Regions from separate parts of the Streptomyces sp. NBC_00234 genome, predicted to be linked through region 3. Evidence: riboswitches for the same ligand, from Rfam matches in the RefSeq annotation. Region 3 holds a riboswitch; each other region holds the start of a gene.

Region 1 (7,408 bases), 5.0 Mb from region 3:
CGCGGCCGGCGCACCGGGCCGCCGACATGCCCTGCCCGGCGCCCGGGTAGTCATTCAGCAACCCGCCCTGCCCGAGGCCGTGCAGGGCCAGCCATCCGATCTCGAGATCGAGGCACGCGAGTTGATGCGCGTGCGCGAGATGCTCACGGGAATGCTGGTCCGGCACACCGGCCGGTCCACCGAGCAAGTCACCGCCGACATCGAGCGGGACACCATCCTGGACGCCGCAGCCGCCAAGGCGTACGGGGTGGTGGACCACGTCATGGAGAACCGCAGTCCGTCCCAGCCGCCGCACACCGCGAGGTGAACCGCCGATGCTGCCACCGGAGTTCCCGCCACTCCCCGCACTGACCCGCGCCGAGGGGGAGTTCATCGACTGCTACTTGGAAGTGCTCGACCAACTGGGCCGGATCAACCCGGCGCGCGGCAGCGACACCTACAGCGCGCTGAGGGCAGCACAGGCGCTGGCCTCCCGGGCCGGAGCGCTGCGCGACGCCCTCACCTCGATGCACGAGCGGGGCGAGACGCAGATCCACGCGGGCACCCTGGCGCGGGCGTTGCGGGTGCTCGACGGGGAGCGGCGCGCGGAGCGGGTCACCGTACCCCCCGTCGGCACGAGTTGATCAGCCGCTTCCCCGACTCCCTTTTCCGGAGCGCTTTTCGGGCGCACGGGCGACACGCCCGATGCCCGGACCGAATTTCCTCGCTCGTTCGGCGTAGGCCGTCCCCCTCACGAGGGACAGCTCAACTTGCGCGAAGCGTGTGCACTGTGGGCGGAATCTGGCGCTCCGCCGCTGGTACGAGGCCGGTCGGGGCCTCGTGATCCCGACGCAAATCCACCCTGTCCACCCGAATGGATCAGTGGTGACGAGCCTCACATAACACCGTTTCAGCTCGGAAAACCGGCAGTCCGTGAGTCAAGATCCCTGGGACGACAAGCCCCCGCCACCGCGGCGGGGCGGTCCGGGCGGACGCCGAGTCCTGCCGCTGTCCGGATGACTGGTCGACAGGAGTGGATCGGCAGGAGTGGAGGACCCGAGCACAACGGGTCGACCGGGAGACCGGCCGTCCCTCGGGGTGAAGCCGCTGCGTGCGGCCGGGCAACTTCGCCAGCCCGAACCCGACAGGTCATCCTTCACAGGCGGCTGACGAAGGGTTGCGCATGTCTGCGCAGGTTCATGTCCCGTCACTTCTCGCCCGGGCCGGTACGGCCTCGGTGCTCACGCTCGCTCTCGGCACCACCATGATGGCCCCGGGCATCGTGAACGATGCCGAGGCGGCCACTCATTCGACGAAGGCGCTCAAGATCGCCGCCTCGAAGAAGGGTTCGCCCTACAAGTACGGAGCCGCGGGCCCCCGCAGGTTCGACTGTTCGGGCCTCACGCTGTACTCGTTCAAAAGGGTGGGCAAGAAGCTCCCCCGCACGGCCCAGCAGCAGTACAACAAGACCCGCCACATCTCCTCCTCGAAGCGGCAGCGCGGCGACCTAGTCTTCTTCCACTACGGCCGCAGCGTCTACCACGTGGGCATCTACGCCGGCCACGGGCGGATCTGGCACTCCCCGAAGTCCGGGTCCGTCGTGCGCCTGGAACGGATCTGGTCCAAGAGCGTCTGGTACGGACGGGTGCGCTGACCGGAGCCCCTGCCGCCTCAGTGCAGCAGGGGCCCACCCACCAGCACGAGCCCCAGCGCGGTGAGTGCCGCGCCGCTGCCACCCTCGATCGCCCGGGCGGTACGCGGCCGGCGCAGCCACCGGCCGAGCCGGTCCACGAGCAGGGCCACGGCCGGGAACCACACGAGGGCCAGCAGGACGACGACTGCCGCGAGCAGCAGCGTTCGCGGCAGTGGGGCCTGGCCGTCCGGTACGAACTGGGGCAGCAGACTGAGGAAGAGGACGGGCGCCTTGGGATTCAGGGCGTTGGTCAGGAATCCCTGCCGCAGCGAGCGCCCGAGCGCTTCGGGCGCCTGTTCCGGTGCCGCGTCCTGAGCCGTTCCGGCGGTCGCCGGACGCCGCCGTATCGCGTACAGCGCGCTCAGCCCGAGGTAGAGCACGTACGCGCCGCCGAGCAGCTGGACGGTGCGGAAGAGCACGGGCATCGTCACCAGCACCGCGGCGAGGCCCGCCACGGCGAGCGCGGTGTGCACCAGCAGGCCCCCGGCGACTCCCAGCGCGGTGGCCACCCCGGCCCGCCGCGAGGCCAGAGCGTTGCGTACGACCACGGTGAAGTCGGCTCCCGGCAGTGCCACCATTCCCGCGGCGACTCCGGTGAAGGCCAGCAGTTGTGCGTCCATGGGTACACCATGGACCGGCCGACCCTTTAGCGTGTACTTGCAATCTTCTGGGTCTGCCAAAAGGAACGCTTAATGTACGACCCGACGCGCCTGGCGGCGCTGGTGGCGGTCGCCGAGGCCGGTTCGATCACGCGCGCGGCGGCCCGCCTGGGCTACACCGCCCCCGCGCTCTCGCAGCAGCTGGCCAAGCTGGAGCGGGAGGCCGGTGCCGAGCTGCTGGTACGCCATCACCGCGGCGCGCGGCTCACGGCGGCCGGTGAGCTGCTGGCGGGGCGGGCCAGGCGGGTCCTGGACGAGATGGACCAGGCCCGTCACGAGCTGGCACGGCTCTCCGGGCTGTCCGGCGGGCGGCTGCGGGTCGCCACGTTCACGACGGCAGGCATCCATCTGCTGCCGCCGGTGCTGAGCGCGTTCCGGCGGGCCCACCCGGACGTCGAACTGACCGTGGCCGATTTCGAGCCGCCCAGCGGGGTCGCCGCCGTGGCCTCGGGCGAGGTGGATCTCGCACTGACCCACGCGTACGAGCCGGCCGTCGCCGATCCGCTGCCCGCGGGGGTCGCCGCCGAACCGCTGCTGGTGGAGGAACTGGTCGTGATCACAGCCGTCGGCCAGGTCCTCGCGGAGGGCACGGGACGGCTTCCGGTGACCGAGCTGGCGGGCCGGCCGCTGATCAGCAGCGCGCCGACGCATCCGCCCCGGCGCGGCGTGGAGAGCGCCCTGGCCGAGGCGGGGGCGACGCCCGCCGTGGTGTGCGAGTCCCCCGGCTACGGGCTGGTGTGCGCCCTGGTCAGCGCGGGGCTCGGGGCGGCGGTGGTGCCGGAGATGGTCGCCGCGATGTCTCCGACGCCGCTCGCCGTACGACGGCTCGACCCCGCCGCCTTCCGGCGGACCATTTCGGTGGTGCACCGCGGTGACCGGGCGACCGCGGCTGCCGCGACACTGACGGCGCTGTTGCGCAGTGGCTTCGGCCGCGCGGCCACGGCCCACTGACCGGCCGTTCTCCGGGATCAGCTCTGGACGGGAACGGTCCAGGGAAGCTCGATCCAGACCGTCTTGCCCCCCTCGGCCGTGGGACTCACGGTGAGCCGCCCGCCGCACTCCTTGGCCAGACAGCGGATGATGACCATGCCCCGCCCGTTGTCCTGCTGGACGGCCGCGGGAAGGCGCCGGGGCCAGCGGGGGTGACTGTCCGTCACTCCCAGCCGCAGCTCCTCGTCCCGGTCGAGCCGGAGGTCCACGGTGAAGGTGGGCGACTGCCCGAGCGTGTGCTGCACGGCGTTGGTGGCCAGCTCGGAGACGATCAGGCGGATGCTGTCGGCGATCTCGGTGTCGTCCGGGAGGCCCCAGTCCGTGAGTACCCGGGCCACGTATCTGCGCGCCGAGGAGACCGAGACCGGATCGCTCGGCAGAGTGACGGATGCTTCTTGATGGTCTGCCATGGCGGCCCCGTCCCTTCCCGGCCCGGCCGACCCGAGGTCGGCAGGGTTGTGCTTCGCGCCAGATTGCCACTGATGCCGCTCTCTGTAACGACGATCCACCAAGATATGCATATATCTGTCGCCCAAAGTGGTGAACTCTGCCACGGAAGACTGTATTTGGGCGGCACACTGGCCGCCGATGGCGGAGGAGGGAGGCCGGCGATGCGGCACGGCCCCGCGGTGCGACGGCGCAAGCTCGGCGAGGAGCTGAGGAGTCTGCGCCACACGACCGGACTGACGAGCCGGGAGGCCGCGCAGCTGCTCGGCTGGCACCAGTCGAAGGTGAGCCGGATCGAGACGGGCACCAGCGGTGTGACTCCGGCCGACGTGTCCCGGCTGCTGGACGCCTACGGCGTGGACGACCGCCAGCTGTGCTCGCTTCTCGAAGCACTCGCCGGCTCGGCGGGCGGCGGCGGTACGGGGTGGTGGCACGCGTACCGCGGTCTCATCCCGCCGCAGTACCGCGACTTCATCAGTCTGGAGTCCCAGGCCGGGACCGTGCGCACCTTGGAGACCTCCGTGGTGCCCGGGCTGCTGCAGACCGCCGACTACGCGCGGGCGGTGACGACGGCCTCGCTGGACGGGCTGCCGGCCGGGCAGCTCGACTCCCTGGTGGACGTGCGCCTGGCCCGGCAGGGAGTGCTGCGGGCGGACCCGCCCCTGAAGCTCAGCGCGGTGCTCGACGAAGCGGTGCTGCGGCGCGAGGTCGGCGGTCCCCGGGTCATGAGCGAGCAGTTGCGCCATCTGTCGCAGGTGGCCCAATTACCGCACGTGGAACTCCAGTTGCTTCCCTTCAGCGTCGGTGGCTACGTCGGGCTCACCGGCCCTTTCGTCATCTTCTCCTTTCCGAACATTTCTGATCTGGATGTGGTCGTTCTTGACCACTTGACGAGTAGCCTCTATCTGGAGCGGAAAGAAGACCTTGAGGCGTACAGCTCGGCCTTCCGCACCCTGCAGGCGCACGCGCTGTCGCCGGAGCGTTCGTTGGACCTGATCGCCGCGATCCTCCGCGGCGACCGGACCGCCTGACTGCCCGAGGAGGGCATCATGTCCGACCGCCTCGCCCCGCCCGCGTCACTGCCCGGCTCACCCCCCGGACCACGGTGGCGCCGCAGCAGCCGCAGCACCGGAATGAACAACTGCGTGGAAGCCGCGCCGCTCGGTGGCGAACGGCTCGCCGTACGGGACTCGAAGGACGTGGACCGGCCACCGCTCCGCTTCTCCGCGACGGCCTGGTCCTCCTTCGTCTCCGGGCTGCACGGCCTCCCGCTCAGCTGACCGGAACCGACGCTCCGTCGGGAGCGGTCCGCACGATCGTGGCCACCGCGGCCGTGATCTGCTCCGGTGTCAGATCTGCCCGCGCGGTCAGCCTCAGCCGCGAGATCCCGTCCGGCACCGACGGCGGCCGGAAACAGCCCACCGCGATTCCGGCCGCCCGGCAGTCGGCCGCCCAGCGCACCGCCGTATCCGCGGACGGCGCCCGGACGGACACCACCGCGGCATCGGGGCGGGCCGCCGTGAGCCCGGCCGCGGTCAGCCGTTCGTACAGCGCCGTGGCCACCGCGCGGGCCCGGTCGGCCCTCTCCGGTTCGCGCTTCAGCAGGTTCAGGGCGCCCAGGGCTCCGCCCACCGCCGCCGGCGCGAGTCCGGTGTCGAAGATGAAGGTGCGCGCCGTGTTGACCAGGTGGTCGATGACCCGGGCCGGTCCGAGGACCGCTCCGCCCTGGCTGCCCAGGGACTTGGAGAGGGTGAGCGTGGCGACGATCCCCTCGCCGCCCGCGAGCCCGGAGGCGGCGAGCGCGCCGCGCCCGCCTTCTCCGAGGACGCCCAGGCCGTGCGCGTCGTCGACCAGCAGGGCGGCGTCCTCGGCCCGGCACGCGTCGGCGAGCGCGGTCAGCGGGGCGGCGTCGCCGTCCACCGAGAAGACCGAGTCGGTCACGGCCAGGGCGCGGCCGTCGTGCGCGTGCAGGGCCTTGCGTACGGCCTCGGGCTCCGCGTGCGGCACCACGGCCGTAGCCGCCCGGGAGAGCCTGCACCCGTCGACGATCGAGGCGTGGTTGCCCGCGTCGGAGACGATCAGTGAGCCGTGGCCGGAGAGCGCGGTGAGGGCGGCGAGGTTGGCCGCGTACCCCGAGGAGAACACCAGGGCCGCCTCGAATCCGCAGAACGCCGCCAGTTCGCGTTCGAGTGCGGCGTGCAGGTCGGTGGAACCGGTGACGAGCCGCGATCCGGTGGCGCCCGCACCCCACCGAAGTGCCGCGTCGGCGGCGGCGGCCGTGACCTCGGGGTGCCGGGTGAGTCCCAGGTAGTCGTTGCTCGCGAGGTCCAGCAGTTCCGTTTCGGCGGGGCGCGGGCGCACGGTGCGGACGAGTCCGGCAGCGGCACGGCGGCGGGCCTCGTAGTCGATCCAGTCGAACGGGGCGAAGGACATGAGGTGGTCCCTTTTGTAGGCAGCTCACAGACCCTAGCCGCGGGCGCAGCGGGTCAGGGTGTGGCAATACCCACACCCTTCGCCGCCTCTTCTGTCTGGTTCCTCCTTGGCCGATACCGGTGCCGTACGTCAGGATCATCGCCATGGACCTGCTGAACACGCTGGTGGACAAGGGGCTGCGGCGCGAACTGCCGACCCGCGAAGAAGCGCTCGCCGTGCTGGCGACCTCGGACGACGAACTGCTCGACGTGGTGGCCGCCGCGGGGCGGGTACGCCGCCAGTGGTTCGGGCGGCGCGTGAAACTGAACTATCTGGTCAATCTGAAGTCCGGGCTCTGCCCCGAGGACTGCTCGTACTGCTCGCAGCGGCTCGGCTCGAAGGCCGAGATCCTCAAGTACACCTGGCTGAAGCCGGACGAGGCGTCCAAGGCTGCGGCCGCCGGGGTCGCGGGAGGCGCCAAGCGCGTATGCCTGGTGGCGAGCGGCCGTGGTCCGACCGACCGCGACGTCGACCGGGTGTCGCAGACCATCGAGGCGATCAAGGACCAGAACGAGGGCGTCGAGGTGTGCGCCTGTCTCGGCCTGCTCTCCGACGGCCAGGCCGAGCGGCTGCGTACCGCGGGTGCCGACGCGTACAACCACAACCTCAACACGTCCGAGGGGACGTACGGGGAGATCACCACCACGCACACCTACGCCGACCGGGTGGAGACCGTGCAGCAGGCGCAGGCCGCCGGGCTGTCCGCCTGCTCCGGCCTGATCGCCGGTATGGGCGAGAGCGACGAGGACCTCGTCGACGTCGTCTTCTCGCTGCGCGAGCTGGACCCGGACTCGGTGCCGGTGAACTTCCTCATCCCGTTCGAGGGCACCCCGCTCGCGAAGGAGTGGAACCTCACCCCGCAGCGCTGCCTGCGCATCCTCGCGATGGTCCGCTTCGTCTGCCCGGACGTCGAGGTGCGGCTCGCGGGTGGTCGCGAGGTCCACCTGCGCTCGATGCAGCCGCTCGCCCTGAACCTGGTCAACTCGATCTTCCTGGGTGACTACCTGACCAGTGAGGGACAGGCCGGCCAGACCGACCTGGACATGATCGCGGACGCCGGTTTCGAGGTGGAGGGCGCGGACACGACGACACTGCCCAGGCACCGCACGCAGGCCGCCGGTGGCTGCGGCTCGCACGACGGGGGCCGCGACTCGCACGAAGGAGGCTG
Region 2 (7,408 bases), 1.7 Mb from region 3:
ATTCCAGGCAGGCCGTCGTTGACGCCCGCGAGAGGGCAACTGTCCTGGCCGCCGGTGCCACACGACGGTCGCGGAAATGACCGCGACAGGTATAACCCCTCGCAGGGATAAGCAGGTGTACAGCAGTGGGCCGACGTGCGCCGGGCAGAAGGATGAGCATGACCAGCAGAGGCGAGCCTGCTGGTCAGCCAGGCTTTTTGCGTGAGCGATGCGTGAGTGGACGGTACGGCACGAGCCGTCACGGGCCGGCCGAACCGCGCATTGCCACGCACATGGTCTGACCAGGCGGTTCCGGACACCGAGGCAGCGCCCGGAACCACCCAGCACGCCTCGACCCGGACTCTTAATCCGTTGGTTGTGGGTTCGAGTCCCACACGGCCTACGCGTGACGGGGAGGGGTTTCGGCTCCTGCCCGCGGTGAAGTGCCCCGCCCGGTTCCGACCGGGCGGGGCACTTCCGCGTGTGCGGGACCTCAGTCGAGGCCCTCGGCCCTGAGGTCGTAGACCAGCAGGAGCGTCCGGTAGGAGTCGTCCGGCACGTCCCCGCAGGCCTTGGGCCGGTTGCTGAGCGTCGAATTGTTGTCCAGGGCCCTCTCGCACGCGGCTCGCACCTGCGCTTCGGACTGGGTGCAGGCGGTGAGAGCCGCGAGCAGGAGCGCCGCTCCGAGCGCGGCGACGGTGGTCGTACGGGTACGCATGGTCTCCCCGGGTGCGGTGCGTGACAAGGGAGACATTGTCGGGCAACGGGGGCTTTCCGGTGCGGCAGTTGGGCCGCAGTGCACCCGGATGGGTCACCGCTGACGGGGCGTGCTGACCGTCACGCGGTCGGTTCGATGTTCTGGTTGGCGTGGAACAGGTTGTCGGGGTCGTACGCCTTCTTGACCGTGCCGAGCCTGTCGAAGTGGTCGCGGTAGGTGGACTTGACGCGCTCCGGGCTCTCGCCCGCGCCGATGAAGTTCACGTACGCGCCGCCCATGGAGTGCGGGTGCAGTTCGTCCCAGTAGTCGACGGCCCACTGGGTGACCGCCCCGGCGTTGGCCGGGTCGGGGTCGATGCCGGCGATGACGCCCGACCAGACGGCGTCCCGGAAGGCCCACGCCGTGTCGTCCTGGCCGACCCTGCCCGCAGCCGCGTCGACGGGGTAGAGGTGCATCGTCGACAGGTTGGTGGGGAGGCTCTCCGCGTATCGGGCGTGCACGTCGATGGCGTCGTCGGAGATCTGGTCGAAGAAGTCCCCGCGCCAGTACCACTGGAGGCCCTTGGGGATCAGTTCGTCGAACAGGGTCTGGAGCGCCGGATAGGGCATCGGCGAGGTGAAGTGGAAGGCGGGCGGGCCCGCCTCGTCGACGACGGACAGGGTGTCGGCCACCGCGCCCGGGTCGCCCGTGTAGCACCACACGACCCCGCACATCTTCTGGCCGTGGATCTCCTCGGGGAACGGCGGGCCGGGCGGGACCACCAGCGACGCGAAGAAGCCGTACACGTCCTCGGGTGCCTTGGGCAGGAACTCGCGGTACCAGCGCAGCACTTCACCGATCATGTCCAGCGGCCACACCGTGATTCCCATCCCCACGGTGTCCACCGGATGCAGCCGGAAGTCGAACGAGGTGACGACGCCGAAGTTCCCGCCGCCGCCGCGCAGCGCCCAGAACAGGTCCGCGTTCTCGTCCTCGCTCGCCGTGACGAAGCTGCCGTCCGCCAGGACCACGTCGGCGGAGGCCAGATTGTCCACCGTCAGGCCGTACTTACGGGTGAGGTAGCCGTGTCCGCCGCCGAGGGTGAGGCCCCCGACACCGGTCGTCGACATGATGCCCGCGGGTGTCGCCAGACCGAATCCGTGCGCGGCGTGGTCGAGGTCGCCGAGCTGCGAGCCACCGGCGACGCGGGCCGTCCTCGCGACCGGGTCGACCCGTACCCCGCGCATCGGCGAGAGGTCGATCGTGACGCCGTCGTCCACGAGGCACAGACCGGCACCGCTGTGCCCGCCGCCCCGTACGGCGAGTTCGAGTCCGTTGTCACGGACGAAGTTGACCGCGGCCATGACGTCGGCCGCGTCCATACAGCGCACGACCGCCGCAGGCCGCTTGTCGATCATGGCGTTGTAGAGGGTGCGGGCCTCCGTGTAGTCCTGGTCCTGGGGGCCGATGACCGGGCCGCGCAGTGCGGCCTTCATCGCCTCGAATGTGGTGCCGTCCATAGCCGTCTCCTCGCCGACGCGCGGACCGCGAAGCACCCGGCCGTTTCCCCCTGCCGTCGGATCGGCAGCGCTCTTCGCGCCGATGCCTCGGCACCCCCGATAGCCACAGTGCGGACCGGCACCGCATGGCTGTTCCTTCCAGCCTCCCGCCGGTCGGAACCTCGCGCAATCCGACCGCCGGAGCGTGCGCGGGGTGCCACGCACCGTGTGCCGGAAGGCCGAAGTCCGGGCATCGGCGCACCATGAAGTCATGGATGGGGACGGACACCTCGACAGCATCAGCACCCCTGGCCGCCTCGCCGGACCGACCGAGGGAATCAGTCCGGAGGAGCTCGCGCTCGCGGCCCGCAACCACGGTCTCCCGCTGGAGGCCCTGCGGTACGAGGTCACGCCGCCCGGTCTGCACTACGTGCTCGTCCACTACGACATCCCCTCGGCCCGGGCCGAGGACTGGCGGCTCTCGGTCGGCGGCCTGGTCAGGAAGCCGCTGACGTTGGGCCTGGCGGATCTGCGGTCGTTCCCGGCCGTCACCCACCGCGTGACGATGGAGTGCGCGGGCAACGGCCGGGCCGGGCTCGTCCCACGGCCGGTGAGCCAGCCGTGGCTGGCCGAGGCGGTCGGCACGGCCGAGTGGACCGGTGTGCCCCTGCGGCTGCTGCTCGCCGAGGCGGGGGTGGAGCCGGAGGCCGTCGAGGCCGTCTTCACCGGCGCGGACCACGGGGTCGAGCGCGGCGTCGAGCAGGACTACCGGCGGAGTCTGACCCTGGACGTGGCCGAGGGGACCGACCCGGAGGTACTGGTGGCGTACGCCATGAACGGGGCGCCGCTGCCGCCGCAGCACGGCTGCCCGCTGCGCCTGGTGGTGCCCGGCTGGTACGGCATGGCGTCCGTGAAGTGGCTGCGCGAGATCACGCTCACGGCCACCCCGTTCACCGGATTCCAGCAGACGGAGGCCTATCGCTACCGGCAGGAGGCCGAGGAACCCGGCGAACCGGTCACCCGGATCGCCCCCCGCGCGCTCATGATCCCGCCGGGGTTCCCGGACTTCATGTCGCGAACCCGTGTCGTACGCCCCGGAACCGTGCTGCTGGAGGGCCGTGCCTGGTCGGGCCGGGCCCCCGTCGTAGGAGTCGAGGTGAGCACGGACGACTGCCGCACCTGGCACGACGCGGTACTCACGGAGGGCCAGGGGCCCGCGCCGCACGCCTGGGCATGGCGGGGCTGGCAGGCGCGGTGGACGGCCACCCCCGGCCCTCACGTGCTCGGTGTCCGTACCACTGACGCCTCCGGCTCCACCCAGCCCCTCGCCCCGCGCTGGAACCGCGGCGGATTCGGCAGCAATCACGTCCAGCGGATCTCCGTCCTCTGCACCCCGGAAACCGGCTGATCGCCGGCCGCGGCGGAAACGTGGTCATGAGCCCGTCCCGAATGCCGTAGAGTTGGTCTCACGACGCGGGGTGGAGCAGCTCGGTAGCTCGCTGGGCTCATAACCCAGAGGTCGCAGGTTCAAATCCTGTCCCCGCTACTGAAGGACCGGGCCCGGCACGCGCACAGCGTGCCGGGCCCGAGTCGTTTTCCGGGTCCTGCAGGCCGCGACGGCCCGCTCGATCCTTGGCGCGGCGTGTCGATCCCGCCCGCGCTCTCGGACGGTGCGCGACCGGCCTCCCTGGCCGCGGTTCGCGTGCGCTCCCCCCTTTGGCCGATGAGGAGTCGCCGCACGGCGCGGCTCCGGTCAGCCTGGGTGGGGCGCGGTACCGTCCGCAACCGTAGGCGGACCGGGGGCAGGAGAACACAGGTGGGGAAGCGGGACATGTGGCGGCGCGGAGCTCCCGAGGGAGTCCGTGCACGTCGGCTCGTCCGCATGCTGCCCGCGCTGATGATCGCGGGCGGAGCGCTCTTCGACCTCACGACCCCGCCCACCTTCACCCCCGTCCCCCTCTTCGTGGCGGCTCCTCTGATCGCCGCGCCGTTCTTCTCGCGGGCCAGCACGATCCGGACGGGTGTCGCCGCGGTCCTCGTCATGGGGCTGCTGGACGTGTACAGCCGCACGCTCAGCCAGGTCGAGCCGGTCATCGAACTGGTCACCGTGTCCACCGCCGGGCTGCTCGCCCTGTTCATCAACGGCGTCGTCCGGCGGAGCAACGAGCAGTTGGCCTCGGCGCGGGTCATCGCGGAGACCGCCATGCGTGCGGTGCTGCCGACGCCGTCTGACCGCATCGGCGGACTCCATGTGGCGGCGCGTTACGAGGCGGCCCAGGCGGACGAGTTCGTCGGTGGCGACCTCTTCGCCGTCGCGGACACCCCGTTCGGGGTGCGTCTGGTGGTCGGGGACGTGCGGGGCAAGGGTCTCGAAGCGGTCGGGGCGGTGGCGGTGGTCATCGGGGCGTTCCGGGAGGCCGCCGAGCAGGAGCGTTCGCTGGAGGGGGTGGCGCAGCGCCTGGAGCGGGCGTTGGCCCGGGAGGGCACGGGGCGCGGCGGACTCGACGCCATGGAGGGGTTCATCACCGCGGCGTTGGCCGAGATCCCGTCCGGCGCCGGACTCGTCCGGATCGTCAACAGGGGGCACCCCGAGCCGATCCTGCTGCACGCGGACGGACGGCTGGACGTCCTGACGTCGACCTCGCCCGCGCTGCCGCTCGGGATGGACCTGGGTGTGTGGCCGGACCGGGCGGACGAGTGGAGGCTGCCCGCGGGGACGACGCTGCTGATGTTCACCGACGGTCTCTCCGAGGCGCGGGACGCGGCCGGGGCCTTCTACGACCCGGCGGCCCGGCTGCGCGGGCGGATCTTCCCCGGCCCGGAGGAACTGCTCTCGGCGCTCACCGACGACGTACGCCTGCACACGGGCGGGCGGTCCACGGACGACATGGCGCTGCTGGCGGTCGGTCGGCCGGCGGAAGGGCAGCCCGAGCGACGGAGGACCGTGAAGATCGTGGGCCGGCGCAGTGGCGGGGGAGCGGAATGAGCCACCGGCTGACGGGTCGTCGGCGGGACCGCGTGGCCGCTGCTCCGGTACGGGACAACCGTCCGTAACCGAAGGGTGCCGCTCCGCATAACATTTGACGCACTGTCAGAAACGAAGTGGTGCGTGGAGGGTGTTCAACTCGCCCGATTCCACCCGGTTGTATCCCGGTAAGTCCAGGCCAAAGTCACGAACGATCACTCGGAACAGCTTGGAATAGGACCCGTCTGTCTATTAACGTTCGATAACGCAGCGCGGTCGTCCCAGTCGTCGCAAGAGGCGGCACCGTGCGCGAGCGCCGAATTCCGCAAGGGAACCGGGGAACCACCTACATGGGGTGAATCGGGTCACCTGTGTCTCGCGAGAGGCAGAGCGACCCGTAGGAGACCTTCCTGCTCCGAACCCGTCAGCTAACCCGGTAGGCGAGAAGGAAGGAAAGGAGTGCGCCCACGTGGCGTCCAACAAGCCTGCCCCCGAGGCCCCGTCACCCTTCGCCACCGATACTCTCGGCGGCCAGGACAGGACCTGGGAGGAATGGAATCCCACCGAGGAGTCCATCCGGCCCGTTCGCGGCAGGCACCGCGTAGCCAAGCAGCGCGGTCTCGCTCGTAGCTCCACCGTCCTCGGGGTCGGCGTCATCGCGGCCGTCGGTGCGGGTGGCATGGCCACCGCCCAGGGCAAGCCGCCGGTCTCCATCTCTCTTCCCGATTCCATCGCGGACAATCTGCCCGACGCCAAGTCGTTCCCCGGCGTGGGCTCCCTGATGTCCGACGACTCCGACGCGAACGACGCCACCACGGCCGCGTCGTCCTCCCCGCTCACCACCGCCGGCATCACCACCGCCGAGGCCGAGCAGGGCACGACGGACGCCGGCGAGGCACTGCGCAGCCGGATCCTCCAGCAGGCCGAGCAGCAGCAGGCCAGCGCCGACGCCGAGGCCAGGGCCGCCGAGGAGAAGGCGGCAGCCGAGAAGGCCGCCGCCGAGGCCAAGGCCCAGCAGGACGCGGCCGAGGCCAAGGCCGCCGCCGAGAAGAAGGCGGCCGAAGAGGCAGCCGCGCGCAAGGCGGAGGCCGAGCGCCTCGCCAAGCTGGCCGCCAGCTTCGCCCTGCCGCTCTCCTCGTACACGATCACCTCGACCTACGGTCAGGCCGGCAGCATGTGGTCCTCCGGCTACCACACCGGCCTCGACTTCGCGGCGCAGGCGGGCGCACCGATCAAGGCCGTGCACGGCGGGACCGTCACGTCGGCCGGCTGGAACACCGCGTACGGCTACCACACCGTCATCGAGCTCGACGACGGCACCGAGGTCACGTACAGCCACCAGTCCTCGATGAACGTCTCCGCGGGCCAGCAGGTCAACACCGGCGACGTCATCGGCCGTGTCGGCGCGACCGGCAACGCGTACGGTGCGCACCTCCACCTGGAGGTCCACACCGCGGGCGGCTCGGACATCGACCCGATGAGCTGGCTGCGCAGCAAGGGCCTCACGGTCTGATACCTCGCGTCCCGTTCACCGGACGCACCCGAACCCCGGCAGCCCTGACGCTCACCCCCCGACGTCAGGGCTGCCGGTCTTTCGTTTCCCGGGCATCGGCGTACCGGAACCGGAATAGCGCGCTTCGTGGGCGGGGTTGCACCACTCATGACCTCTCTGCGCACGCTCGGCTCCTCCGACCTCCAGGTCTTCCCCCTCGCACTCGGCGGCAACGTCTTCGGCTGGACGGCCGACGAGATACAGTCCTTCGCCGTCCTGGATGCCTATGCCGCGGCGGGCGGCAACTTCATCGACACCGCCGACTCCTACTCCGCCTGGGCACCGGGCAACGAGGGCGGCGAGTCGGAGACCGTCGTCGGCAAGTGGCTCGCCTCGCGCGGCAACCGCTCCGACATCGTCGTCGCCACGAAGGTCGGCGCCCACCCCTCGTACAAGGGGCTCTCCGCCGCCACGATCAAGGGCGCGGCCGAGGAATCGCTGCGCCGGCTCGGCACCGACCACATCGACCTCTACTACACGCACTTCGACGACGAGTCCGTCCCGGTCGAGGAGATCGTCACCGCCCTCGACCAGCTGGTGAAGGAAGGCAAGGTGCGCGAGATCGCGGCTTCCAACATCAGCCCGGAGCGGCTGCGGGCCTCCCTGGACTTCTCCGAGAGCGAGGGACTGGCCCGGTACGTCGCGCTGCAGCCGCACTACAACCTCGTCTCGCGCGACACCTACGAGGGCGCGCTCCAGGACACGGCCGCCGAGGC
Region 3 (7,408 bases):
GGCGTCCCGGTCGGTGGCCGGCACGAGCCGGTGGGCGGTGTCGCCGAGCAGTTCGGAGGGCGCGCCCGCGAGGCCGAAGGAGAGAACGGCGCCGGCCGCCGCGTCGATCGAGGCCCTGACGACGGTGTCGACCCCACGCGGCGCCATGGCCTGCACGACCGGCAGGAGCTCGGCCGGTTTGCCGAGGAGCTCGGTGAGCTCGCCGTACGCGCGCCGCAGCTCGTTCTCGTTGGCGAGGTCGAGGCGTACGCCTCCGAGGTCGGCGCGGTGGCGCAGGTGGGGGGCGGTGGTCTTGAGCGCCACGGGGTAGCCGAGCTGCCCGGCGGCGGCGACCGCCGCCTCCGCGTGGGGGGCGGGGAGCGTGGGCCGCACGGTGATGCCGTAGGAGCCGAGCAGTTCGCGGGCCTCGTCGTGGGTGAGGGGACGGCCCCGCGGGTCGGGGTCGGGGCCGAGCAGCGCGCCGATCAGGCGGGCCGCTCCGGCCTCGTCGACGGTGTCGTCGAAGTCGGGCACCTTGCCGGGGACGGCCGCCTGGCGGCGCCACTGCGCGTACTTGACCGCCTCGGCGAGGGCCCGGACGGCCCGCTCGGCGGCCGGGTAGGCGGGGATGCGCCCCGGACGGGCGGGGGCGGGGGTGCTCGCGGAGGGACTCGGTGCCACCTCGCCGGGGGGCGGCGTGACCGTGGTGTCCCGCGCGGGAGCCGCCGCCCTGCGGGCGGGGGCGACCGTGCCGGAGGCCGCGGCCAGGGCCTCCGCCAGGCCGCCGATCTCCACATGGACCACCGCGACGGGCTTGGCGGGACCCGTGGCCGCCGCCTCGCGGAGGGCCGCGGCCAGGGTTTCGCCGTCACCCGTCTCCGCCTCGCCGTTCTCCCCCACCCACGGGATCGCGGTCACGATCACCGCGTCGCAGGTGCCGTCGCCGAGCGCCTCGGCCAGCGCGTCGCGGAAGTCCTGGGGGCTCGCCGCGGTCGTCAGGTCGCGGGGCGGACGCGGACGCAGTCCCTCAGCGAGGCAGGCGTCGTACGTGAGCAGTCCGAGCGACTCGGAGTTGCCGAGGATCGCGACCCGGGGGCCTTCGGGGAGGGGCTGGCCGGCGAGGAGCAGGCCGGCGTCGACCATCTCGGTCACCGTGTCGACGCGGATCACGCCCGCCTGCCGCATCAGCGCGGAGACCGTCGCGTCGGGAATCCGGCTGACCGGTACGGCGTGGCCCGGCGGGTTGGAGCCGCTGTGCCGGGCGCCCTTCACCACGACCACCGGCTTCACGGCAGCCGTCCGCCGGGCGAGGCGGGTGAACTTGCGCGGGTTCCCGAGCGATTCGAGGTAGAGAAGGGCCACGTCGGTGTCCTGGTCCTCGTACCAGTACTGGAGGAAGTCGTTGCCGGAGATATCGGCCCGGTTGCCCGCCGAGATGAACGTGGACAGCCCGGCGCCGCGCCGGTGGAGTCCGGAGAGCAGCGCGATCCCGATCGCGCCCGACTGGGTGAAGAGCCCGATGCGGCCGGGGGCGGGCGACTCGGGGGCGAGTGAGGCGTTGAGCCGGACGGCTTCGGAGGTGTTGATGATGCCGAAGGCGTTCGGGCCGATGATCCGCATGCCGTACGAGCGTGCCTGGCGGACGAGTTCGCGCTGGCGCTCCCGCCCTTCGGCGCCCCGCTCGGCGTATCCGGCGGAGAGGACGACGAGTCCCTGGACGCCGTGCTCACCGCAGTCCGCGACGGCCTCGGGCACCCGGTCGGCGGGCACGGCGATGACCGCGAGGTCGACCCGCTCGTCGATCTCGCCGACCGAACGGTGCGCGGGGACACCGTCGATCTCGGCCTGACCGGCGTCGAAGGCCCGGTTCACGGCGTACGTACGTCCGGTGTAACCGGAGGCCAGGAGGTTGCGGAGCACGGTGCGGCCGACCCCGCCGGGGGTGCGGCCGGTGCCGACGACGGCGACGGAACCGGGGGCGAGGAGCCGCTGCACGGACCGCGACTCGGCGCGCTGTTCACGGCCGCGCTGCACGGCGAGGGATTCGGCGGTGGGTTCGAGGTCGAGCGTGAGGTGGACGGAGCCGTCCTCGAAGCTGCGCTGCTGGGTGTAGCCGGCGTCCCGGAACACTTTGATCATCTTGTTGTTGGCGGGCAGCACCTCGGCCGCGAATCTGCGGATGCCCCGTTCCCTGGCGACCGCCGCGATGTGTTCGAGGAGCGCGGAGGCGACCCCGCGGCCCTGGTGGGCGTCCTGGACGAGGAAGGCGACCTCGGCCTCGTCGGCGGGGGCGGTGGCGGGGCGGCCCCGGGCGTCGATCCGGTCGTAGCGGACGGTGGCGATGAACTCGCCTCCGGTCGTGACGGCGAGACCGACCCGGTCGACGTAGTCGTGATGGGTGAAGCGGTGCACGTCCTTGGCGGAGAGGCGCGGGTACGGAGCGAAGAAGCGGTAGTACTTCGACTCGTCGGAGACCTGCTCGTAGAAGCTGACCAGCCGCTCGGCATCGTCCGTGGTGATCGGCCTGATGCGCGCGGTGCCACCGTCGCGGAGGACCACGTCCGCTTCCCAGTGGTCGGGGTACGCGTGATGCGGACTCTGCTCCGGCGTGGGCTGCATGGGCAAAGCCTACGGCCGACGCACCGGTCGCGGAGGGATCGGGGCCGGGGCAGTCTGAGGGTGCTCGACCGGCCGGGTGGCCGGGCCCGGGACCGGGCACAGCATTGCGCACTGCATGAGAGACTGGTCTAGACAACCATTGATACGTGAAGGGCAGAACCATGGCTGAGCGCCGCGTCAACGTCGGTTGGGCCGAGGGCCTGCACGCCCGCCCCGCTTCCATCTTCGTCCGTGCCGCCACGGCCTCCGGCGTCCCCGTGACGATCGCCAAGGCCGACGGCAACCCGGTGAACGCCGCCTCCATGCTCGCGGTGCTCGGCCTGGGCGCCACCGGCGGCGAGGAGATCGTGCTCGCGTCCGAGGCGGACAACGCCGAAGCCGCCCTGGACCGCCTGGCCAAGCTGGTCGCCGAGGGTCTCGAGGAGCTCCCCGAGACCGTCTGATTCCGGCCGATTCGGACCGGAATTATTTCTGCGTCGAAGTCGCGGCTCCCCCAAGTGGGGGCCGCGACTTTTTCGTTTCCGGCGAGACCCCAGCGGATTCGAATTCGGGCAGCACAAAGAAAGCCCTACTGAATTACCTTCTTTGTATACGGCGCAATTGTTAATGACGGACGCCCGCGGTGTTTACGGCATGTTGCGAAGTGCTCACCCGGGGCGGCGCGGGGCTGCGCTTCTGACCGTCCGGCCCGTCCGGACGGCGCAGCCGGTGGGCGGCGGCGGCCCGCTCGGCGTGCTGGACGGCCAGCGCCCTCGCCCGGTCCGCGTCACCGCGGGCGACCGCGTCCACGATCGCGCCGTGCTCGGCCCAGGACTCCGCGGGACGCGCGGGCTGCTCCACGGCGTACATCCAGGCGATCTTGTGCCGGAGCTGGGTGAGCAGCGCGATGAGACCGGGGCTGCCCGAAGCCTGCGCGAGCGTCTCGTGGAACCACCCGCCCAGCGAGCGCAGGTCCTCCCCCTCGCCCCGGCGTACCCGCTCCTGCCCCAGCCTGACCAGGCCGCGCAGCACCTTGAGGTGCGCCTCGGTGCGCCGCTGCGCCGCCCGCGCCGCACCCAGCGGCTCCAGCAGCATCCGGATCTCCAGGAGATCGGCGGCCTCCCGCTCGGTGGGCTCGGCCACGCAGGCGCCGGCATGCCGGCGCGTCACGACGAACCCCTCGGACTCCAGCGTGCGCAGGGCCTCGCGCACCGGGACGCGCGAGACCCCGTATCGACGCGCGAGCAACTCCTCGGTGAGGCGGCTGCCGCGATCGAAGACACCGGAGACGATGTCGTCACGGATTGCCGTGCATACCGAATGCGCGGGAATGCGCATGTCCGAACCTCCGCCTTAATCCCCGCGAAACGCGGCCGATCGACGCCTGTTCCGCGACTCTATTGCAATGAGCCCGAATTTCCGACGGCGGGGCGGAATCCAGGGATATCTTTTGGCCACGGAAGGCTTCGGCGGACAGGCTCCGGGCGATATGCCGAAGGCCCCGGCGGGGAGCCGGGGCCTTCGGGGAGCGCTGTGGTGCGACGCGTGGGTCAGACGTTCAGACCGTGCGAGCGCAGGTACGCGACGGGGTCCATGTCGGAGCCGTACTCCGGAGTGGTCCGGGCCTCGAAGTGCAGGTGCGGCCCGGTGGAGTTGCCGGTCGAGCCGGAGAGACCTATCTGCTGCCCGGACGTGACGCTCTGGCCGACGGAGACGCCGATCGAGGAGAGGTGGCCGTACTGGGTGTACGTGCCGTCCGCCATCCGGAGCACGATGTTGTTGCCGTACGCGCCGCCCCAGCCGGCCGTGACGACCGTGCCGGCGCCGACGGCGACGACGGAGGAGCCGGACGCGGCACGGAAGTCCACACCCGAGTGACTGCCCGAGGACCACAGGGAGCCGCTGGACTTGTAGCCGGTGGTGACGTACGAACCGGCGACGGGAAGGTGGAACGAGTTCAGCCGCTTGCGTTCGGCCGCACGGGCGGCGCGGGCCTCGGCCTCACGGATCTCCTTGGCGCGGGCCTCGGCCTTGCGCTTCGCCTCGGCCTTCGCCTTGGCCTTGGCCTCCGCCTTCGCCTTGGCTTCCGCCTTCGCCTTGGCCTTTGCCTTGGCGGCGGCCTCGGCCTGCTGCTCCTGGGCCTTCGCCTGGGCGGCTATCTGGTCGGCGAGGGTTCCGTCGATGGCGACGGCCTGGGTGAGGCCGGTGTCGCTGACGGTACGGGCCTCGTCCGCGGCGAGGGCCGGAGAGGCCATCCCGCCGATGACGCCGGTGGTGGCCAGAGCCGCGATGCCGGCGACCCGGACGCTCTTGCGCGTCAGGCGGCTCGGGGCACGGTGCTTCCCGGTGGCACGGGTGAACGCCATGGAGGGGCTGATCCTTTCCTTCCTTCTCGCCTACCGGGTTAGCTGACGGGTTCGGAGCAGGAAGGTCTCCTACGGGCCTCTGCGCCCGAAGAGCGCAGACGTCCGATTCACCCCAGGGACTTCGTGGGTCCCCGGCTCCCCAGGCTCGCGCCTGACGGGGACTCGGCGATGGCTGCCCGGCGCCGCGGACGCGGCATGCACGTGACGGACAGCGGAGCCGACGCTAAACGGGACAACTTTCAATCACCAAACGGACAGGCCGTTTTGTAGTACATCCCACAGGGCAGACAGGCAGCCTTCCCCTCAAAGCGGACAAAAAGGAGGGACTCCGGTGGGAAGTTGCCCACCGGAGTCCCTTATGTGCCCTTTTGTGCGTACGGCGGTGAACAGACCGTCCGTCAGCCGCTGACGACCGACACCTCGCCGATGTCCAGGGCGCGGACGGGGTCCGCGATCTGTGAGGCGTCACCTACGAGCACCGTGACCAGCCGGTCCACGGGGAACGCGTTGACCACCGCGGCCGTCGCCTCGACGGTGCCCGTCTCGGCCAGACGCGCGTACAGCTGGGCCTGGTAGTCGTCCGGAAGGTGCTGCTCGACCTGGTCGGCGAGGGTGCCCGCCACGGACGCCGCCGTCTCGAACTTCAGCGGGGCGACGCCCACGAGGTTCTGCACGGCCGTCTCGCGCTCGGCGTCGGTGAGCCCCTCGGCCGCCAGGGTCCGCAGGACCTTCCACAGGTCCTCCAGCGCCGGTCCCGTGGACTCCGTGTCCACCGAGCCGCTGATGGCGAGCATCGCCGCTCCGGTACGCCCGGACGAGGAGCCCGGAGCCGTGGAACGCAGCACCTGACCGAAGGCGCGTACCCCGTAGGTGTAGCCCTTCTCCTCGCGCAGCACGCGGTCCAGGCGCGAGGTGAGGGTGCCGCCCAGGCAGTACGTGCCGAGGACCTGCGCCGGCCAGACGCTGTCGTGCCGGTCGGCGCCGATGCGGCCGATCAGCAGCTGCGTCTGCACCGCGCCGGGACGGTCCACGATCACCACCCGGCCGCGGTCGTCGGCGGTGATGGGCGGGACCGGGCGGGGCTCCGCCGCGTTGCCCGACCAGTCGCCGACGGTGTCGGCGAGGAGCGCGTCCACGTCGACCCCCGTGAGGTCGCCGACGATGACCGCCGTCGCGGTGGACGGACGGAGGTGTGCGTCGTAGAAGGCGCGCACGGCCGCCGCGTCGATCCGCTCCACCGTCTCCTCGGTGCCCTGCCTCGGACGCGACATCCGTGCCGTGGCGGGGAAGAGCTCCTTGGAGAGCTGCTTGGCCGCCCGGCGGGCGGGGTTGGCCTGCTCGTGCGGGATCTCGTCGAGGCGGTTGGCCACGAGCCGCTCGATCTCGCTCTCGGAGAAGGCGGGCGCCCGCAGCGCTTCGGCGACCAGACCGAGCGCCTTGGCCAGCCGGGAGACCGGGACCTCCAGGGAGACCCGGACACCGGGGTGGTCGGCGTGCGCGTCGAGCGTCGCGCCGCAGCGCTCCAGCTCGGCGGCGAACTCCTCGGCGGACCGCTTGTCCGTACCCTCGGACAGGGCGCGCGCCATGATCGTGGCCACGCCGTCGAGGCCCTCGGGCTCCGCGTCCAGCGGCGCGTCCAGAAAGATCTCCACCGCGACGACCTGCTGGCCGGGGCGGTGGCAGCGCAGCACGGTGAGGCCATTGGGCAGGGCGCCCCGCTCGGGTGCGGGGAAGGCCCAGGGCCTGGCCACGCCCGCGGTCGGCTGCGGGTGGTACTCCATCGCTACTCCAGTCACAGCGGCGTCGCTCACTGCTCCGCCCCCTCGTGCGTGTCGGTGCCGGCCTCGTCGGCATCGGCGTCGTCCGGCGATTCGAGCGGTTCGTAGACCAGTACCGCCCGGTTGTCGGGGCGCAGCCATGCCTTGGCGGCTTCCTGGACCTGCTCGGGGGTGACCTCCAGCACCCGCTGCACGGCCGTGAGGGCCAGCTGGGGGTCGCCGAACAGCACGGCGTACCGGCACAGTTCGTCGGCGCGGCCCTCGACCGTGCCGAGCCGGTCCAGCCACTCGCGCTCCAACTGCGCCTGGGCCCGCTCCATTTCCTCGGGCGTGGGGCCCTCGGCGGCGAACCTGGCCAGCTCCTCGTCGACCGCGGCCTCGATCTGCGGCACCTCGACACCACCGGACGTCTTGACGTCCAGCCAGCCGAGCGAGGGCGCTCCGGACAGCCTCAGCAGCCCGAACCCGGCGGCCACCGCCGTACGGTCGCGGCGGACCAGCCGGTTGTGCAGGCGGGAGGACTCGCCGCCGCCGAGCACGGTCAGTGCCAGGTCCGCCGCGTCGCACTCCGGCAGGCCGTCGTGCGGCAGCCGGTAGGCGGCCATCAGCGCGCGCGCCGGGACCTCCGCGTGGACCACTTCGCGCAGCTGCTCACCGATGATCCCGGGCAGACTGCCGTCGCGCGGC
Region 4 (7,408 bases), 2.8 Mb from region 3:
GCGGCGGCTAACGTCGAGGGGTGAACGACAGCCCCTCCCACTGCCCCGCCGCGGCCCCCGAACTCTTCACGTGGGAGTTCGCCACCGATCCCTACCCGGCGTACGCCTGGCTGCGCGAGCACAGCCCCGTCCACCGGACGACGCTCCCCAGCGGGGTCGAGGCCTGGCTGGTGACCCGGTACGCGGACGCCAAGCAGGCACTCGCCGACACCCGGCTGTCCAAGAACCCGGCCCACCACGCCGGGTCGGCGCACGCCAAGGGCAGGACGGGCATCCCGGGGGAGCGCAAGGCGGAGCTGATGACGCATCTGCTGAACATCGATCCGCCGGACCACACCCGGCTGCGCCGCCTCGTCTCCAAGGCGTTCACCCCGCGCCGGGTCGCCGAGTTCGCACCGCGCGTGCAGGAGCTGACGGACCGGCTCATCGACAACTTCGTGGCGGAGGGGAAGGCCGACCTCATCCACGACTTCGCGTTCCCGCTGCCCATCTACGCGATCTGCGACCTGCTCGGTGTCCCGCCGGAGGACCAGGACGACTTCCGCGACTGGGCGGGCATGATGATCCGGCACGGCGGCGGCCCGCGCGGCGGGGTGGCCAGGTCCGTGAAGAAGATGCGCGGCTACCTCGCCGAACTGATCCACCGCAAACGGGAGAATCCGGGCGACGACCTGATCTCGGGTCTGATCCGGGCCAGTGACCACGGCGAGCACCTCACCGAGAACGAGGCCGCGGCGATGGCGTTCATCCTTCTCTTCGCCGGTTTCGAGACGACGGTCAACCTCATCGGCAACGGTACGTACGCGCTGCTGCGCAACCCCGGTGAACGCGAGCGGCTCCAGCGCTCGCTCGACGCGGGCGAGACGGACCTCCTCGCCACCGGCCTGGAGGAACTGCTGCGCTACGACGGCCCGGTGGAGCTCGCCACATGGCGGTACGCCACGGAGCCCGTCACGCTCGGCGGGCAGGACATCGCCCCCGGGGACCCCGTACTGGTCGTCCTCGCCGCGGCCGACCGCGACCCCGAGCGCTTCCGCGATCCGGACACGCTGGACCTCGCTCGGAGTGACAATCAGCACGTGGGATACGGGCACGGCATCCACTACTGCGTGGGCGCGCCGCTCGCCCGCCTGGAGGGACAGACCGCGCTGGCAACGCTCCTGAGACGCCTCCCTGACCTGCGCCTTGCGGTGGAACCTGCCGATTTGCGGTGGCGTGGCGGGCTCATCATGCGCGGACTGCGCACCCTTCCGGTGGAGTTCGCACCCGGGGTGCCGCTCGGGCAAGGTGACACTCCGTCAACTCTGTGACTTTCACGTGATCTCCGCTGCATCGACTTGTGACACACGTTCGAGTCCCGCTAGGTTCACCGTTCACCACAGCAGTCACATGTCAGTCACACGGAAGGCAATCCCATGGGCTCCGCGAACGGCAGACACCGTCGCCCTCGCCAGGCACCCGCCATCGTCGTCGCCGCAGGCGTGACGGGATCGGCCATCGCCATCCCGCTGCTCGGTGCGACCGGTGCGCACGCCGCCGACGCCTCGACCTGGGACCGGGTCGCCGAGTGCGAGAGCGGTGGCATGTGGAGTGCCGACCTGGGCAACGGCTACTACGGCGGCCTGCAGTTCTCCCAGGACACCTGGTCCGCGTACGGCGGCTCGGCGTACGCGCCCCGCGCCGACCTCGCCAGCCGCTCGCAGCAGATCGCCGTCGCGGAGAAGGTCCTGGAGGACAAGGGTCCGCAGGCGTGGCCGAGCTGCGCGGTCATCTCCGGGCTCGCGCTGGACGGCACCCTGCCGGGCGTCGACCCGGGCGGCGTGCCCTCCGCCGACCCCTCGGACTCGCTGCTCCCGTCGGACGACGCGACGGACGACACGACGGACGAAGCGAACAAGAAGGACAACAGCGATAAGTCCGGCAAGTCCGGCAAGGATGACACGACGGACGGAACGGAGGAGTCCGAGGACTCCGCCTCGCCCTCCGCCACGCCGTCCCCCGAGGCGTCCGACACCCCCGCGGGCACGGACGAGGGCGGCGGCAAGCACCGCGGCACCCCGGCCCCCGAGGCGAGCCAGGACACGGACAGGGGCAACGGGCGCGACTCCGGCCGGCACGCCTCGCGCGGTGACGGCGAGGCCCGCGACGCGGGTGCGGCGAGCCCCGAAGGTGACTACACCGTGCGGCCCGGCGACAACCTCTGGGCGATTGCTGACGCACAGAAGGTTCCCGGCGGCTGGACCGAGCTCTACGAAGCCAACAAGAGCGAGCTCGGCTCCGACCCGGACCTCATCCTGCCCGGCCAGAGCCTCGATCTGGGTCAGCGCGGCAGCGCGGAGAGCTCCAAGCGCAACTGATCCAATTCGGGAAAACACCCCAAAATCGGGGGTAGTTCAGGGACCTATGTCCACTTATGCGTAAGTGAGACATGGGTCTCTTTGCTTCAACTGGCGTGTCGCGTCCGGCTACTCCTTCCGTGTCCCCTCCGACCTGCGGAAACGTTCATTCCGTGGAGGCAAGTAAGGCACGAATGGCCGGTATGTCCCTCTTTGAATGTCGGGTTGGCTATGTTTACGGTCGGAACCGCTCGCACCGCGGGCCCCGTCGACCGTCACGCCGAATCCTGCCGTCGGTCGAAGGGAACAGACGCGTAAAGCGCCGTAGGCAGGAGCGGGGGACCCAGGTAAGCGCCGGGCCAGGTCGTCGGAAGACGGCTCAGGACCGGCTTGGGGTGAAGTCGCGTGCAAGGACGTGCGACCGGGCAACTCACTTGGCCCGAACCCGACAGCTCACCTCGTAGGCGTCGGTGAGGAGAAGCTCCATGCTGTTTTCCAGCAAGGCCAAGCACCGCCGCCCGTCCAAGGCCGTCCGTGTCGCCACGCTCGCCGGTGTCGCCGGTGCCGCTGTCGCCGTCCCGCTGATGGGTGCGACCGGCGCCTCTGCCGCCTCCGTCTCCACGTGGGACGCCGTCGCCCAGTGCGAGTCCGGTGGCAACTGGTCCATCAACACCGGCAACGGCTACTACGGCGGTCTGCAGTTCTCGCAGTCCAGCTGGGCCGCCGCCGGCGGTACGCAGTACGCGTCCCGCGCCGACCTGGCCACCAAGTCGCAGCAGATCGCCACCGCCGAGAAGCTTCTCGACCTGCAGGGCCCGGGTGCCTGGGCCTGCGCCGGCGCCGGCAACCTGACCAACGACGGTGTGGACCCGGGCGTCGACACCGGCTCCACGCAGAGCAGCAGCGACGAGCAGGCCCAGCCGGAGCGTCAGGCCGAGCAGCCGACCACGCGCAGCGAGCAGCGCACCGCCCCGAAGACCGAGGCGCCGAAGACCGTCACCACCCCGACCGGCGAGAAGGTCGAGAAGGGTGACGGCGAGTACAAGGTGAAGACCGGCGACACCCTGAGCAAGATCGCCGCGAAGCACGACGTCAAGGGCGGCTGGGAGAAGCTGTTCGAGCTGAACGACGACATCGTCAAGGACGCCGACCTGATCTTCCCGGGCCAGCAGCTCCACCTGACGAAGTAACACCTGGGATTCTCCTCCCCCCCCTGGGAGGGTGTCCGGCGGCATCCCTCCCGCTCTGCTCCCCGACCCGGTGCGCTCTCCCCCGTGCGTGCCGGGTCGGGGTCTTTCCGCACGGACGCGAGCGCCGCGGCGCGGCCCGGCGACGTTGAGCGTTCAAGTGTTGTAGTTACTCGCCAGTAAATTTCTGGACGTTTGCCCGTGAATGCATGCCCTTGGGTCCTTTTTCGTCCCAGGGGACGGGCGCCCGGCTGGCCGATGGGGTCCGGCCGGTTAGGCTCGTGTCGCAAGGCCACAGTGACCCTGCACAACCAGTGTCATATCCCAGAAGGAGATGCCTCGTGCCGTCCATCGACGTCGTCGTAGCCAGGGAAATCCTCGACTCCCGGGGCAACCCCACGGTCGAGGTCGAGGTTGGCCTCGACGACGGCAGCACGGGACGTGCTGCTGTTCCGTCCGGCGCCTCCACCGGTGCGTTCGAGGCCATTGAGCTTCGCGACGGCGACCCCAACCGTTACATGGGCAAGGGCGTCGAGAAGGCCGTCCTCGCCGTCATCGAGCAGATCGGCCCGGAGCTCGTCGGGTACGACGCCACCGAGCAGCGCCTCATCGACCAGGCGATGTTCGACCTGGACGCCACCGAGAACAAGGGCTCGCTCGGCGCCAACGCGATCCTCGGCGTCTCGCTCGCCGTGGCCCACGCCGCGTCGGAGGCGTCCGACCTCCCCCTCTTCCGCTACCTCGGCGGCCCGAACGCGCACCTGCTGCCCGTTCCGATGATGAACATCCTGAACGGCGGCTCGCACGCCGACTCCAACGTGGACATCCAGGAGTTCATGATCGCGCCGATCGGTGCGGAGTCCTTCTCCGAGGCCCTGCGCTGGGGTGCGGAGATCTACCACACGCTGAAGAAGGTCCTGAAGACCAAGGGCCTGTCCACCGGTCTCGGTGACGAGGGCGGCTTCGCGCCGAACCTGGAGTCCAACCGCGCCGCCCTGGACCTCATCGTCGAGGCCATCAAGGAGGCCGGTTACGTCCCCGGCCGCGACATCGGCCTCGCGCTCGACGTCGCCGCGTCCGAGTTCTACAAGGACGGCAAGTACGAGTTCGAGGGCAAGTCCCGCTCGGCCGCCGAGATGACCGAGTACTACGAGGAGCTCGTCTCCGCGTACCCGCTGGTCTCCATCGAGGACCCGCTGTACGAGGACGACTGGGCCGGCTGGAAGGTCATCACCGAGAAGATCGGCTCCAAGGTGCAGATCGTCGGTGACGACCTGTTCGTCACCAACCCGGAGCGTCTGGCCCGCGGTATCGAGGAGGGCTCCGCCAACGCCCTGCTCGTCAAGGTCAACCAGATCGGTTCGCTGACCGAGACCCTGGACGCCGTCGAGATGGCCCAGCGCAACGGCTTCAAGTGCATGATGTCGCACCGCTCCGGCGAGACCGAGGACGTCACCATCGCCGACCTCGCCGTCGCCGTGAACTGTGGTCAGATCAAGACCGGCGCCCCGGCCCGCTCGGACCGCGTCGCCAAGTACAACCAGCTGCTGCGCATCGAGGAGATCCTCGACGACGCCGCGGTGTACGCGGGCCGCTCGGCGTTCCCGCGGTTCCGCTTCGCCGACTGACCGGCGCAGCCAGGGCTGATCGCCGGTCCTCCGCGGGCCGAAGTCACCAGCCTCCGTCCGTCCCCGCACTCGGTCCCGTACCGTGTGCGGGGACGGACGTGTGTAATGGGGAGGCGTGAGAGATGGCCGGGAAGGACCGCGACCGGTTCTCCACCGCGACCAGGCTGCGACTGCTCGGTGAGCAGACCGCCGCCCGCGTCTACCGGTCCCAGAACCGACGCCAGGCCCGCCGCTCGCGCCTCACCGGCCGCGCCGCGTTCCTCGCCCTGGTCGTCTGCTCCCTCGTGGTCGCGCTCGCGTACCCGATGCGGCAGTACGTCTCCCAGCGCGACGAGATCGCCGACCAGGAGCGCCTGTCGCAGGAGGCACGGCTGCGGACCGAGGAGCTGCGCGACGAGAAGGCGCGGCTCAAGGACGACGCCTACATCCGGCGGCTGGCCCGCGAGCACCTTCACTACGTACTTCCGGGGGAGACCGGTTACACCGTGATCGACCCCGACGCGGCCGAGGAACGCCGCGGGGAGCCGAGCACGACGGACCGTGCCTGGCACTCGAACCTCTGGGACGGCGTGGACAACGCCGACCGCGACTGACCCGCACCATCTGAGAAGCACCTTCGAGCAGAACCAAGGCAGGCATGGAAACCCCCCCTCCGCAGACCGAATCCACCACGCCCACCGACGCGGACATCGCGGCGTTCGAGCAGCAGCTCGGCCGCCCGCCGCGCGGACTGCGCGCCATCGCGCACCGCTGCCCGTGCGGCAACCCGGACGTGGTCGAGACGCAGCCCCGTCTGGAGGACGGCACGCCGTTCCCGACGACCTTCTATCTGACCTGTCCGCGTGCCGCGTCCGCGATCGGCACGCTGGAGGCCAACGGGGTCATGAAGGAGATGAGCGAGCGTCTGCAGACGGACCCGGAGCTGGCCGCCGCCTATCGCGCGGCGCACGAGGACTACATCGCGCGCCGGGACGCCATCGAGGTCCTGGAGGGCTTCCCGAGCGCGGGCGGCATGCCGGACCGGGTGAAGTGCCTGCACGTGCTGGTCGGCCACTCGCTGGCGGCCGGTCCCGGGGTGAACCCGCTGGGCGACGAGGCGATCGCGATGCTGCCGGAGTGGTGGGCGAAGGGCCCGTGCGTATCACCGTGCGGCGACGACAGGCCCTAGCCCCGACACCACCACCTCAGGAGTCCGTATGACCCGCGTTGCCGCCATCGACTGCGGTACCAACTCCATCCGTCTGCTCGTCGCCGACGCCGACCCCGTGACGGGAGAGCTCACCGAGCTCGACCGCCGGATGCAGATCGTCCGCCTGGGGCAGGGGGTCGACCGGACCGGCCGGCTCGCCCCCGACGCCCTGGAGCGCACCTTCGCGGCCTGCCGCGAGTACGCCGCGGTGGTCAAGGAGCTGGGGGCGGAGCGGATGCGGTTCGTCGCCACCTCGGCCTCGCGCGACGCGGAGAACAGTGACGAGTTCGTCCGGGGCGTCCTGGACATCCTGGGCGTCGAGCCCGAGGTGATCAGTGGCGACCAGGAGGCGCAGTTCTCCTTCGACGGCGCCACCAAGGAGCTGGCCGGCAGCGACCACCTGGCGAAGCCGTACCTCGTCGTGGACATCGGCGGCGGCTCCACCGAGTTCGTGGTCGGCGACGACGCGGTCCGCGCCGCCCGGTCCGTGGACATGGGCTGCGTGCGCATGACCGAACGTCACCTGGTGCAGGACGGCACCGTCGTCGACCCGCCCACCCCCGACCGGGTCGCCGCGATCCGCGCGGACATCGCCGTCGCCCTGGACCTCGTCGAGGAGACCGTCCCGATCGCCGGGGCCGCCACGCTCGTCGGCCTGGCCGGCACGGTCACCACGGTGGCCGCGATCGCCCTGGAACTGACGGAGTACGACCCCGAGGCGATCCACCACTCCCGGGTCTCCTTCGAGCAGGTCCAGGAGATCACCGGGCGGCTGCTCGCGTCCACGCACGAGGAGCGCGCGGCGATCCCCGCGATGCACCCGGGACGGGTCGACGTGATCGCCTCCGGGGCGCTGATCCTGCTCGCGGTGATGGAGCGGACCGGAGCCCGCGAGGTCGTCGTCAGCGAGCACGACATCCTGGACGGAATCGCGCTCTCCGTGGCGTAGCCGCAGGCACCCCTGGCAGCTGCTCAAACGCACTCCGGCCTGCACCTCTGAGCCGTTCGGAGGCGTTCCGGAGGCCCCTTCGGGGGTCCGCCACGACGAAGTTCGTGAACTTCTTCACA

What was found. A riboswitch is a leader RNA that binds a small molecule or an ion and turns the genes downstream of it on or off. The one in region 3 is predicted to bind cyclic di-AMP.
Region 1: linked by a shared signal. The riboswitch ahead of OG230_RS04615 (C40 family peptidase) and the one ahead of OG230_RS26805 (M23 family metallopeptidase) in region 3 are both predicted to bind cyclic di-AMP.
Region 2: linked by a shared signal. The riboswitch ahead of OG230_RS19090 (M23 family metallopeptidase) and the one ahead of OG230_RS26805 (M23 family metallopeptidase) in region 3 are both predicted to bind cyclic di-AMP.
Region 4: linked by a shared signal. The riboswitch ahead of OG230_RS14265 (transglycosylase family protein) and the one ahead of OG230_RS26805 (M23 family metallopeptidase) in region 3 are both predicted to bind cyclic di-AMP.

Annotation. Positions count from the first base shown of each region.
Region 1 is NZ_CP108101.1:1,109,636-1,117,043, forward strand. Features, by position in the region: gene OG230_RS04605 (ATP-dependent Clp protease proteolytic subunit) at 1-307, shown strand, start outside; gene OG230_RS04610 (hypothetical protein) at 315-623, shown strand; cyclic di-AMP (ydaO/yuaA leader) riboswitch at 995-1,159, shown strand; gene OG230_RS04615 (C40 family peptidase) at 1,163-1,633, shown strand; gene OG230_RS04620 (LysE family translocator) at 1,651-2,292, opposite strand; gene OG230_RS04625 (LysR family transcriptional regulator) at 2,365-3,282, shown strand; gene OG230_RS04630 (ATP-binding protein) at 3,300-3,731, opposite strand; gene OG230_RS04635 (helix-turn-helix domain-containing protein) at 3,933-4,799, shown strand; gene OG230_RS04640 (DUF397 domain-containing protein) at 4,818-5,048, shown strand; gene OG230_RS04645 (8-amino-7-oxononanoate synthase) at 5,041-6,201, opposite strand; gene bioB (biotin synthase BioB) at 6,345-7,408, shown strand, end outside.
Region 2 is NZ_CP108101.1:4,346,196-4,353,603, forward strand. Features, by position in the region: gene OG230_RS19065 (hypothetical protein) at 473-724, opposite strand; gene OG230_RS19070 (FAD-binding oxidoreductase) at 817-2,196, opposite strand; gene OG230_RS19075 (sulfite oxidase) at 2,447-3,583, shown strand; tRNA gene OG230_RS19080 (tRNA-Met) at 3,648-3,721, shown strand; gene OG230_RS19085 (PP2C family protein-serine/threonine phosphatase) at 4,007-5,161, shown strand; cyclic di-AMP (ydaO/yuaA leader) riboswitch at 5,445-5,598, shown strand; gene OG230_RS19090 (M23 family metallopeptidase) at 5,610-6,653, shown strand; gene OG230_RS19095 (aldo/keto reductase) at 6,801-7,408, shown strand, end outside.
Region 3 is NZ_CP108101.1:6,086,233-6,093,640, reverse strand. Features, by position in the region: gene OG230_RS26820 (bifunctional acetate--CoA ligase family protein/GNAT family N-acetyltransferase) at 1-2,598, opposite strand, end outside; gene OG230_RS26815 (HPr family phosphocarrier protein) at 2,760-3,041, shown strand; gene OG230_RS26810 (GntR family transcriptional regulator) at 3,202-3,915, opposite strand; gene OG230_RS26805 (M23 family metallopeptidase) at 4,128-4,943, opposite strand; cyclic di-AMP (ydaO/yuaA leader) riboswitch at 4,957-5,121, opposite strand; gene OG230_RS26800 (M16 family metallopeptidase) at 5,342-6,724, opposite strand; gene OG230_RS26795 (M16 family metallopeptidase) at 6,751-7,408, opposite strand, start outside.
Region 4 is NZ_CP108101.1:3,295,653-3,303,060, reverse strand. Features, by position in the region: gene OG230_RS14280 (tetratricopeptide repeat protein) at 1-24, shown strand, start outside; gene OG230_RS14275 (cytochrome P450 family protein) at 21-1,310, shown strand; gene OG230_RS14270 (transglycosylase family protein) at 1,416-2,357, shown strand; cyclic di-AMP (ydaO/yuaA leader) riboswitch at 2,647-2,818, shown strand; gene OG230_RS14265 (transglycosylase family protein) at 2,822-3,526, shown strand; gene eno (phosphopyruvate hydratase) at 3,865-5,151, shown strand; gene OG230_RS14255 (FtsB family cell division protein) at 5,274-5,744, shown strand; gene OG230_RS14250 (DUF501 domain-containing protein) at 5,789-6,319, shown strand; gene OG230_RS14245 (Ppx/GppA phosphatase family protein) at 6,348-7,289, shown strand.